Regions from separate parts of the Pantoea sp. C2G6 genome, predicted to be linked through region 1. Evidence: predicted binding sites of a transcription regulator. Region 1 holds the regulator's gene; each other region holds the start of a gene.
The links. Region 1 encodes PhoB, which activates phosphate uptake and scavenging genes when phosphate is short. Its sites were predicted from a motif close to CTGTCATAAAACTGNCNNAT; they were not measured.
Positions count from the first base shown of each region.

Region 2: a site for PhoB is predicted at 1,602-1,621, ahead of pitA (inorganic phosphate transporter PitA). Genes of this name have one in related genera too.
Region 3: a site for PhoB is predicted at 1,945-1,964, ahead of glpT (glycerol-3-phosphate transporter). Genes of this name have one in related genera too.

Region 1 covers NZ_JBGMNJ010000006.1:141,261-144,400, reverse strand. Annotated here, with positions in the region: gene sbcD (exonuclease subunit SbcD) at 1-1,075, opposite strand, end outside; gene phoB (phosphate response regulator transcription factor PhoB) at 1,272-1,961, shown strand; gene phoR (phosphate regulon sensor histidine kinase PhoR) at 1,976-3,140, shown strand, end outside.
Region 2 covers NZ_JBGMNJ010000005.1:185,981-189,120, reverse strand. Annotated here, with positions in the region: gene pitA (inorganic phosphate transporter PitA) at 1-1,450, opposite strand, end outside; gene ACCW71_RS09555 (NAD(P)/FAD-dependent oxidoreductase) at 1,694-2,878, shown strand; gene ACCW71_RS09550 (aldo/keto reductase) at 2,880-3,140, opposite strand, start outside.
Region 3 covers NZ_JBGMNJ010000015.1:91,991-95,130, forward strand. Annotated here, with positions in the region: gene ACCW71_RS17370 (helix-turn-helix domain-containing protein) at 38-412, shown strand; gene glpT (glycerol-3-phosphate transporter) at 456-1,799, opposite strand; gene ACCW71_RS17380 (carboxylate/amino acid/amine transporter) at 2,172-3,035, shown strand.

The DNA of each region.
Region 1 (3,140 bases):
GGGTTTCATTATCGAGTCGCGCCAGACTCTGCTGCCGCTGCTCGCGGCTGCGGCGTAACAGCAGGACCTCGACCGGCAGCGTGGCGGTCAGGCTCTCCACCTGACGTTGCAGGTCGCTGAGGTACTCCTGGGTGGTGACTTCGATGTCGAGCCAGATCGGTTTCGGCAGCGGCAGCGGCAGCGCGCTGAAGGCGTTGAGCTGTTCAGCAATCTGCGCCAGCGATCCTTTCAACACCTGCATCGGCTGACTCTGCGGCACCACCAGCGGCGTGACCGATTGCAGACCGCTGGCACTCAGCTCCAGCAGAAAGACGCTTTTTTCGCTGCCCAGCTCATCAAAACTCAGCGGGATCGGCGAGCCGCTGTAACGGATATGCTCGCTGCCCGCCACCCGCTGGGCGCGATGGATATGGCCCAGCGCAATATAGTCGGCCGCCGGAAAGGCGCTGGCGGGGAAGGCGTCCAGCGTGCCGATGTAGATGTCGCGTACCGAATCGCTCTGGCTGACGCCGACGGTGGTGAGATGGCCGGTGGCGATCACCGGCAGCCCATAGCCGAGCGCCTTTGCCGCCTCAAAACGCTGCTGATAATGGTGAGCGATCGCCTCCAGCAGTGAGGTCTGTTTATCGCGGCCCGACTGGCCCGCCCGGCTGCGCAGAATATCGCGCGGCCGCAGATAGGGAATGGCGCACAGCAGCGCGCCCGGCTCCCCGTGGCGGGTGGTGAGCAGCAGCAGATCCTCATTTTCCTGCGGGGCGGCGATCACTCTGGTGTTGAGGCAGGCGAGCAGCTCGCGCGACTCATTCAGGGTCGCCACCGAATCGTGATTGCCTGCCAGCACAATCAGCTGACAGCCCGTGGGTTGCAGCGCCACCACAAAGCGGTTGAACATTTCGCGCGCGTAGCTGGGCGGCGTGCCGGTATCAAACAGATCGCCCGCGATGATCAGTGCATCCACCTGATGCTGTTCAATCTGGATCAACAGCCAGTCGAGAAACGCCTGATGCTCCGCGGCCCGACTTTTGTTGTAGAAGAACTGCCCCAGATGCCAGTCCGCGGTATGAATGATGCGCATAAGAGTCCCTGCCGTTGTGATTCGCCCGGCGATTATACTGGCTCTGCCGCCAAAGCGAAAAATTGTCGCGGCGCTGTCATAAATGATTACCTGCGTGGTTACAGGCAGGTTATGTTTTTCATAAAAGTGTCACAAATCTGACGCATAATGGCGCCGCGAATCTCAGTGACAGCCGTCATAATCAGCAGGAGTAATAATGGCTAAGCGCATTTTGGTTGTGGAAGATGAAGCCCCCATCCGAGAAATGTTGTGTTTTGTTCTGGAGCAGAACGACTATCAGCCAATCGAGGCGGAAGATTATGACAGCGCCGTGGGCAAGCTGATTGAACCCTGGCCCGATCTGATTCTGCTGGACTGGATGTTACCCGGCGGCAGCGGCATTCAGTTTATCAAGCATCTGAAGCGCGAAGCGATGACCCGCGACATTCCGGTGATGATGCTCACCGCGCGCGGTGAAGAGGAGGACCGGGTGCGCGGGCTGGAAGTGGGGGCTGACGATTACATTACCAAGCCATTCTCGCCGAAAGAGCTGATGGCGCGGATCAAAGCGGTGATGCGCCGTATCTCCCCGATGGCGGTGGAGGAGGTGATTGAGATACAGGGGCTGAGTCTCGATCCCTCTTCCCATCGCGTGATGTCCGAGACCACCCCGCTGGAGATGGGCCCGACCGAATATAAGCTGCTGCACTTCTTTATGACCCACCCGGAGCGGGTCTACAGCCGCGAACAGCTGCTGAACCACGTCTGGGGCACCAATGTTTATGTGGAAGATCGCACCGTCGACGTTCACATCCGCCGTTTACGTAAAGCGCTGGAGATCTCCGGCCACGATCGCATGGTACAAACCGTCCGCGGAACAGGGTATCGTTTCTCTGCCCGCTACTGAACGGAGCCTTAACCGTGCTGGAACGCCTCTCCTGGAAGAGATTACTGACAGAACTGCTGCTGGCGTCTCTGCCTGCGCTGCTGCTCGGTCTGCTGTTTGGCTATCTGCCGTGGCTGCTGCTGCTGAGCGTGCTGGCGGTGCTGCTGTGGCATTTCCATAATCTGATGCGGCTGTCGCACTGGCTGTGGCTCGATCGCACCATGACGCCGCCCACCGGACGCGCCAGCTGGGAGCCGCTGTTTTATGGGCTCTATCAGATGCAGCTGCGTAACCGGCGGCGGCGGCGTGAACTGGGCAATCTGATCAAGCGCTTTCGCAGCGGCGCGGAGTCGCTGCCCGACGCGGTGATCCTCACCACTGAAGAGGGCACCATTTTCTGGTGCAACGGGCTGGCGCAACAGCACCTTGGCCTGCGCTGGCCGGAGGATAATGGCCAGAATATCCTCAATCTGCTGCGCTACCCGGAGTTCTCCCGCTATATCCGCCAGCGTGATTTCGACAAGCCGCTGACGCTGGTGCTGAACAACAAATTTCATATGGAATTCCGCGTGATGCCCTACAGCGAAGGGCAGTGGCTGCTGGTGGCGCGTGACGTCACCCAGATGCATCAGCTGGAGGGCGCGCGGCGCAACTTCTTTGCCAACGTCAGCCATGAACTGCGCACCCCGCTGACGGTGTTGCAGGGCTATCTGGAGATGATGAACGACTCGGTGATGAGCGAGCCTTCGCGCAGTAAAGCGCTGCATACCATGTCGGAGCAGACGCGCCGCATGGACAGCCTGGTGAAACAGCTGCTGACGCTGTCGCGCATTGAAGCCGCACCGGCGATCGATCTCAAAGAGAAGGTGGATGTGCCGGTGATGCTGAAGCTCTTGCAGCATGAGGCCGCAACGCTGAGCGGCGGCCGGCACGAGATCCATTTCCACACCGATCCCCATCTGAAAGTCTTTGGCAACGATGAGCAGCTGCGCAGCGCCATCTCCAACCTGGTTTACAACGCGGTCAATCACACCCCTGACGGCACCCGCATCGACATCAGCTGGCTGCGCAGTAAGCAGGGGGCGACCTTCCGGGTGTGTGACAATGGACCGGGCATCGCGGCGGAACATATCCCCCGTCTGACCGAGCGCTTCTATCGGGTCGATAAAGCGCGATCGCGCGCCACCGGCGGCAGCGGGC
Region 2 (3,140 bases), on a different contig from region 1:
CCGGCAGTGTGAAGATCCACGCCATGGCGATGTTCTTGATGGTCCGGCTCTGCAATCCTCCGCCATCAACCAGCATGGTACCGGCAACGGACGAGGAGAGGATGTGGGTGGTGGAGACCGGCATCCCGGTATAGCTGGCGACGCCAATCGACAGCGCAGCCGTTACCTGAGCTGACATCCCCTGCGCATAGGTCATGCCTTTTTTACCGATCTTCTCACCGATGGTGGTAGCGACACGACGCCAGCCAATCATGGTGCCCACGCCCAGCGCCAGGGCAACCGCCACAATAATCCAGACCGGCGCATACTCGATAGTACCCAGCAGATCGCTCTTCAGCTTATTGAGGAAGCGCTGGTCATCCGGGGTGGTTTCCGGCAGCTTGGCCGCTTTGTCGGCGGTGTCAGAGATACAGAGCAGCAGACGACGCATCTGGCCGCGCTGTTCCACCGTCAGCTGATCGTAGCTTTGCAGGTTATTCAGCAGCAGCTGTGCGCGCTGTACCGCCTGTAATGCGCGGGCGCTGTCACAGTGGAACTCCTGCGGGCTGGCTGCTGGCACTTCTTCCGGGGTAGGCAGCTTCGGCGGTGCCATCTGGATAATGTGGGTCAGCGAGGCGTTGTGCTGCTGATAATACTGCTCCAGATGATTAACCGCGTCGCGGGTGCGGGTGATGTCGTAACCGGAGGCATTCATATTCACCACGAAACCGGCCGGGGCCACGCCAATCAGCACCAGCATGATCAGGCCAATCCCTTTCTGGCCGTCGTTCGCGCCATGTGAGTAGCTCACGCCGATGGCGGAGACAATCAGGGCGATACGGGTCCAGAACGGCGGCTTTTTCTTGCCGTCGATCTTCTCGCGGTCAGCGGGCGTCATATGGATGCGTGCACGCTTTTTGGTGCTGCTCCAGTAGCGACGCAGCATAAAGATTAAGCTGCCCGCGATCACCAGACCAACAATCGGCGACAGGATCAGTGAAAGGAAGATATTCAGCACTTTGGGGATGTTAAGCGCATCCACCACCGAGGTGCCGTTCATCAGGGCGTTGGTCAGGCCGATACCGATAATGGCACCGATCAGGGTATGGGAGCTGGAGGCCGGCAGACCGAGATACCAGGTGCCGAGGTTCCAGATGATCGCCGCCAGCAGCATAGAAAACACCATGGCGAGACCGTGGGCCGATCCGACATTCAGCAGCAGATCGGTGGGAAGCATATGAACAATAGCGTAGGCGACACTCAATCCACCGAGCAGCACGCCAAAGAAGTTGAAGACACCCGCCATAACCACAGCAAGCTGGGCACGCATGGCACGGGTATAGATGACCGTCGCAACTGCGTTGGCCGTGTCGTGGAAGCCGTTGATTGCTTCATAAAACAATACAAACAGCAGGGCAAGAACCAATAACAGGCCAGTACTGAGGTCTAGACCAGCAAACAGATGTAGCATAAACGTTACGCCATTTTTGGAGGACATGAACGCGGCGCATTATCCGCGACAACGTGCGGTATGGGAAAGTAAAATATAGCGCTAATTTTATCTTTCACCGCCCGGTTTGGGACTAAGCCGGTGAAAAAGGTCTATATATTAGTCGGTTACAATATGACACATTTACGGCAAATTTTTGACGCTGGCGTCTGTGTAAGCAGATCACTACAATCTGCGCCTTTCCCGTTAAGTGAGTGAGCCGCCGTGGAACAGTTTGACGTTATCATCATTGGTGCCGGTGCCGCCGGCCTGTTCTGTGCCGCCCAGGCCGGACAGCGCGGTCGCCGCGTATTGCTGCTGGATAACGGCAAAAAAGCGGGCCGTAAGATTCTGATGTCGGGCGGCGGCCGCTGCAACTTCACCAACCTCTATACCGAACCGGCGGCCTATCTGTCGCACAATCCCCACTTCTGTAAATCGGCGCTGGCGCGTTATACCCAGTGGGATTTTATCGATCTTGTCAATCGTCACGCTATCGCCTGGCATGAGAAAACCCTGGGTCAGCTGTTCTGTGACGACTCCGCGCAGCAGATTGTCGATCTGCTGCTGGCCGAATGTGACAAGGGCAACGTCACCCTGCGGCTGCGCAGTGAGGTGCTCAGTGTGGCGCGCGATGAGAACGGCTACACCCTGCAACTCAACGGCAGCACGGTGCAGGCGGAAAAGCTGGTGATTGCCAGTGGCGGCCTGTCGATGCCGGGCCTCGGCGCGTCGCCGTTTGGCTATAAAATCGCTGAGCAGTTCGGGTTAAGCGTTTTTCCGACCCGTGCCGCGCTGGTGCCCTTTACCCTGCACAAGCCGCTGCTGGAGCAGTTGCAGACTCTCTCCGGCGTGGCGCTGGAGACCACCATCGACGCTCAGGATGGCACCCGCTTTAAAGAGGCGATGCTGTTTACCCATCGCGGCCTGTCGGGTCCGGCGGTGTTGCAGATCTCCAGCTACTGGCAGCCCGGCGAGTTCGTCACTATCGATCTCTCACCCGCCACGCCGCTCGACGCCTTTCTGACGGCGCAGCGTGAGGCCCACCCCAATCTCAGCCTGAAAAACAGCCTGGCGAAAATCGTGCCGAAACGGCTGGTTGAGGTGTTGCAGGCGCTGAAGGTGGTGCCGGACATCACCCTGAAGCAGCTCAACAGTCGGCAGCAGGCGGAGCTGGTGCAGACGCTGCACGCCTGGCGCGTACAGCCCAACGGCACCGAAGGCTATCGCACGGCGGAAGTGACGCTGGGCGGGGTGGATACCACTCAGCTCTCCTCGAAAACCATGGAGGCCCGCGCAGTGCCGGGGCTCTATTTTATCGGCGAAGTGGTGGATGTGACCGGCTGGCTGGGTGGCTATAACTTCCAGTGGGCCTGGAGTTCCGCCTGGGCCTGCGCCCAGGCGTTGTAGACTACCAACGCTGATGCACGTGAGGCGCGATCTTCTGCTGATAGATCTGCTTCAATGCCGCCATGGTCTCGGCGGAGATCGCCGCGACGTCGCTGGCGCGGGCGTTGGCTTCAGCCTGTTCGCGGTTTTTCGCGCCAGGGATCACCACGCTGACCTCCTCGTTCATCAGGATCCAGCGCAGCGCGAACATCGCCATCGTGATGTCGCCCGGCACGTAGCGGCGAATCTCTTCCACCGCCTCCAGCGCCACCTCATAGGGTAC
Region 3 (3,140 bases), on a different contig from region 1:
TGCTCTGGCCTGCCGCCACTTTAAGGAGTCATTACCCATGAATGCTATACAGTTCCTGACCGATGAGCGCGGGAATCGCACTGGTGCTGTTATTCCCATTGAATTATTTAATAAATTAATGGCTGAAAGTCATTTAGAAGAGGCATTTGAGTCTGTTCCCTATAAAGCTGGCCCGGATGATGATGACCTCATTCCCCATGATGTATTGAAAATCAGTCGCAGACAGTTGGTTCCGTTGCATGTTGCCTGGCGCTTACACAGAGAAATGTCACAGGAAGAGGTTGCCAGGCAATTAGGTATCACCCAGGCGGGCGTATCGAAATTAGAGTCACGAAAAAAACCACAGAAACAAACGCTTGAGAAGCTGGCAGCGTTATATCGCTGCAAAACTACACAACTTTATATTGATTAAGTAGCCAAAGAAATAACCCGCGATTTCGCGGGTTATTTGATGGCTATCCGGCGAGGTTCTGTTTGTGCTTGTGTTCACTGACCATGGTCAGTAACAGCAGGATCACCGCCAGCACGCAGCCGACAATCATCACCAGGAAACCGCCGTCCCAGCCGAAGTAATCCACGGTGTAGCCGACAATGGCGCTGGCCGCGACCGAGCCGCCCAGGTAGCCGAACAGGCCGGTAAAGCCCGCTGCGGTTCCTGCCGCTTTCTTCGGTGCCAGTTCCAGCGCGTGCAGACCAATCAGCATCACCGGGCCGTAGATCAGGAAGCCAATCACGATCATACAGGCCATATCAACGCCCGGATTGCCCGCCGGGTTGAGCCAGTAAACCACGGTCGCAATCGTCACCAGCGTCATAAAGAAGACCCCGGTCGCGCCGCGATTACCCCGGAATACTTTGTCCGACATCCAGCCGCACAGCAGCGTGCCTGGTATTCCCGCATATTCATACAGGAAGTAGGCCCACGACGACTTATCCAGCGTGAAGTGCTTCACCTCTTTCAGGTAGGTCGGTGACCAGTCGAGGATGCCGTAGCGCAGCAGATAGACAAAGACGTTAGCCAGCGCGATGTACCACAGCAGCTTGTTCGGCAGCACATATTTCATGAAGATCTGCTTCGCGGTCAGCTCCTCTTCGTGGCTGGCATCGTAGTCGCGCGGATAGTCATTTTTGTACTCTTCAATCGGTGGCAGACCACAGGATTGCGGCGTGTCGCGCATCAGCGCAAAGGCCAGAATCGCAATGGCAATCGCCCCAAAAGCAGGCATGTAGAGCGCCGCTTTCCAGTCGTTAAACCACGCCATACCGAGCAGGAACAGCAGTGGCGGGATGCCGCCGCCGACGTTATGGGCGCAGTTCCACACCGAGACAATCCTGCCGCGCTCCTTCTGTGACCACCAGTGCACCATCGTCCGGCCACACGGCGGCCAGCCCATGCCCTGGAACCAGCCGCAGATAAACAGCAGCACGAACATCACCATGATGCTGGAGGTCGCCCAGGGAACGAACCCCATAATCAGCATCACCGTGGCAGCCAGAATCAGGCCAGCCGGTAAAAAGACCCGCGGGTTAGATCGGTCAGAGACCGAGCCCATGATGAACTTTGAAAAGCCGTAGGCAATGGAGATGCCCGACAGGGCAAAACCGAGGTCGCCACGGGAGAAGCCCTGCTCGACCAGATAAGGCATGGCGAGCGCGAAGTTTTTACGGACCAGGTAGTAGGCCGCGTAACCAAAAAAGATCCCGATGAAAATTTGCCAGCGCAGACGACGGTAGAGAGGATCGACGCGATCCTCTGCTACCTGCGCCTGGCGTGGTGCAGGTTTAAAAATACTCAACATGAGTGAGGCCCTCCAGGGCGCATTATGGTTTTACATTCCCAGCAGGTTGGGGCAAGAAAAAGGCAAGATAAAATGGCGGTGTGATGTTCCATTTCGCGCAAAGGATAGTGGTAGTTGCGCAACGTTACTGTGATGAATGACACATTTGTTACAGTTTTATTACAATATGGAGCGAAAGTGATCATTGGATGGTTTATTTCGCGCATTTTATCTGGCTGAAAACCCCTTCAAACGGTATTTATATCAGTCTGCGGTTACCGCATCTGCGGCCAGTCTGATTGCCTGGTCAGTAACCAGATGTCAACCAGATTTCGCAGCCTGATAGCGGCACATTGTTTACACTGACGGCCTGTTCATTTCGGGGTCGTTACCGTGTTCTTATTGATCGTTACCACCATTCTCTGGGCCTTTTCGTTTAGTCTGATTGGCGAATACCTTGCGGGGCAGGTGGATAGCTGGTTTTCCGTGCTGATGCGACTGGGACTGGCTGCCCTGGTCTTTCTACCCTTTTTGCGCTGGCGTGGCTATCGTCCTTCAACGCTGCTGCTCTACATGCTGGTGGGGACATTGCAGTTAGGGGTGATGTATCTGCTGAGCTTTGAGGCTTATCTCTACCTGAGCGTGTCGGAATTCCTGCTGTTTACGGTGATGACGCCGCTCTATGTCACGCTGATTTATGATCTGATCAGCCGCCGTCCGCTTCGTATTGGCTATATCTTCAGTGCGCTGCTGGCGGTCGGCGGGGCGGCCATTATTCGTTATGACAAAGTCAGCGACAATTTCTGGTTTGGATTGCTGTTAGTGCAGCTGGCAAATATCTGCTTCGCCGCCGGGATGGTGGGCTATAAGCGTTTGCAGGAGACCCGGCCGATGCCGCAGCACACGGCGTTTTCCTGGTTTTATCTGGGCGCGGTATTGATTGCGGTTATTGCTTGGGGTGTCTGGGGAAATCCACAGAAGTTACCGACCACCTCATTGCAGTGGGGCGTTCTGGTCTGGCTGGGAGTGGCGGCGTCAGGGCTCGGCTATTTTATGTGGAACTACGGAGCGACCCAGGTCGATGCCGGCACACTGGGTATTATGAATAACATGCACGTGCCCGCCGGGCTGCTGGTGAATCTGGCGATCTGGCAGGAGAAACCGCACTGGCCGAGCTTTATCGCGGGTGCGCTGGTGATCTTCGCCTCGCTGTGGGTGCACAGGCGCTGGGTGGTGGGGCGCAGTGACCGGTCATAAGCAGAGGCTGTAACAGGAGTGCGGCCTCCCGGTCTGGCGCGGCCGATCGCGGAGAGATTTCACATTTCTGTAGATCGGCCGGACCATCCCTGGCCCGGAAGATTC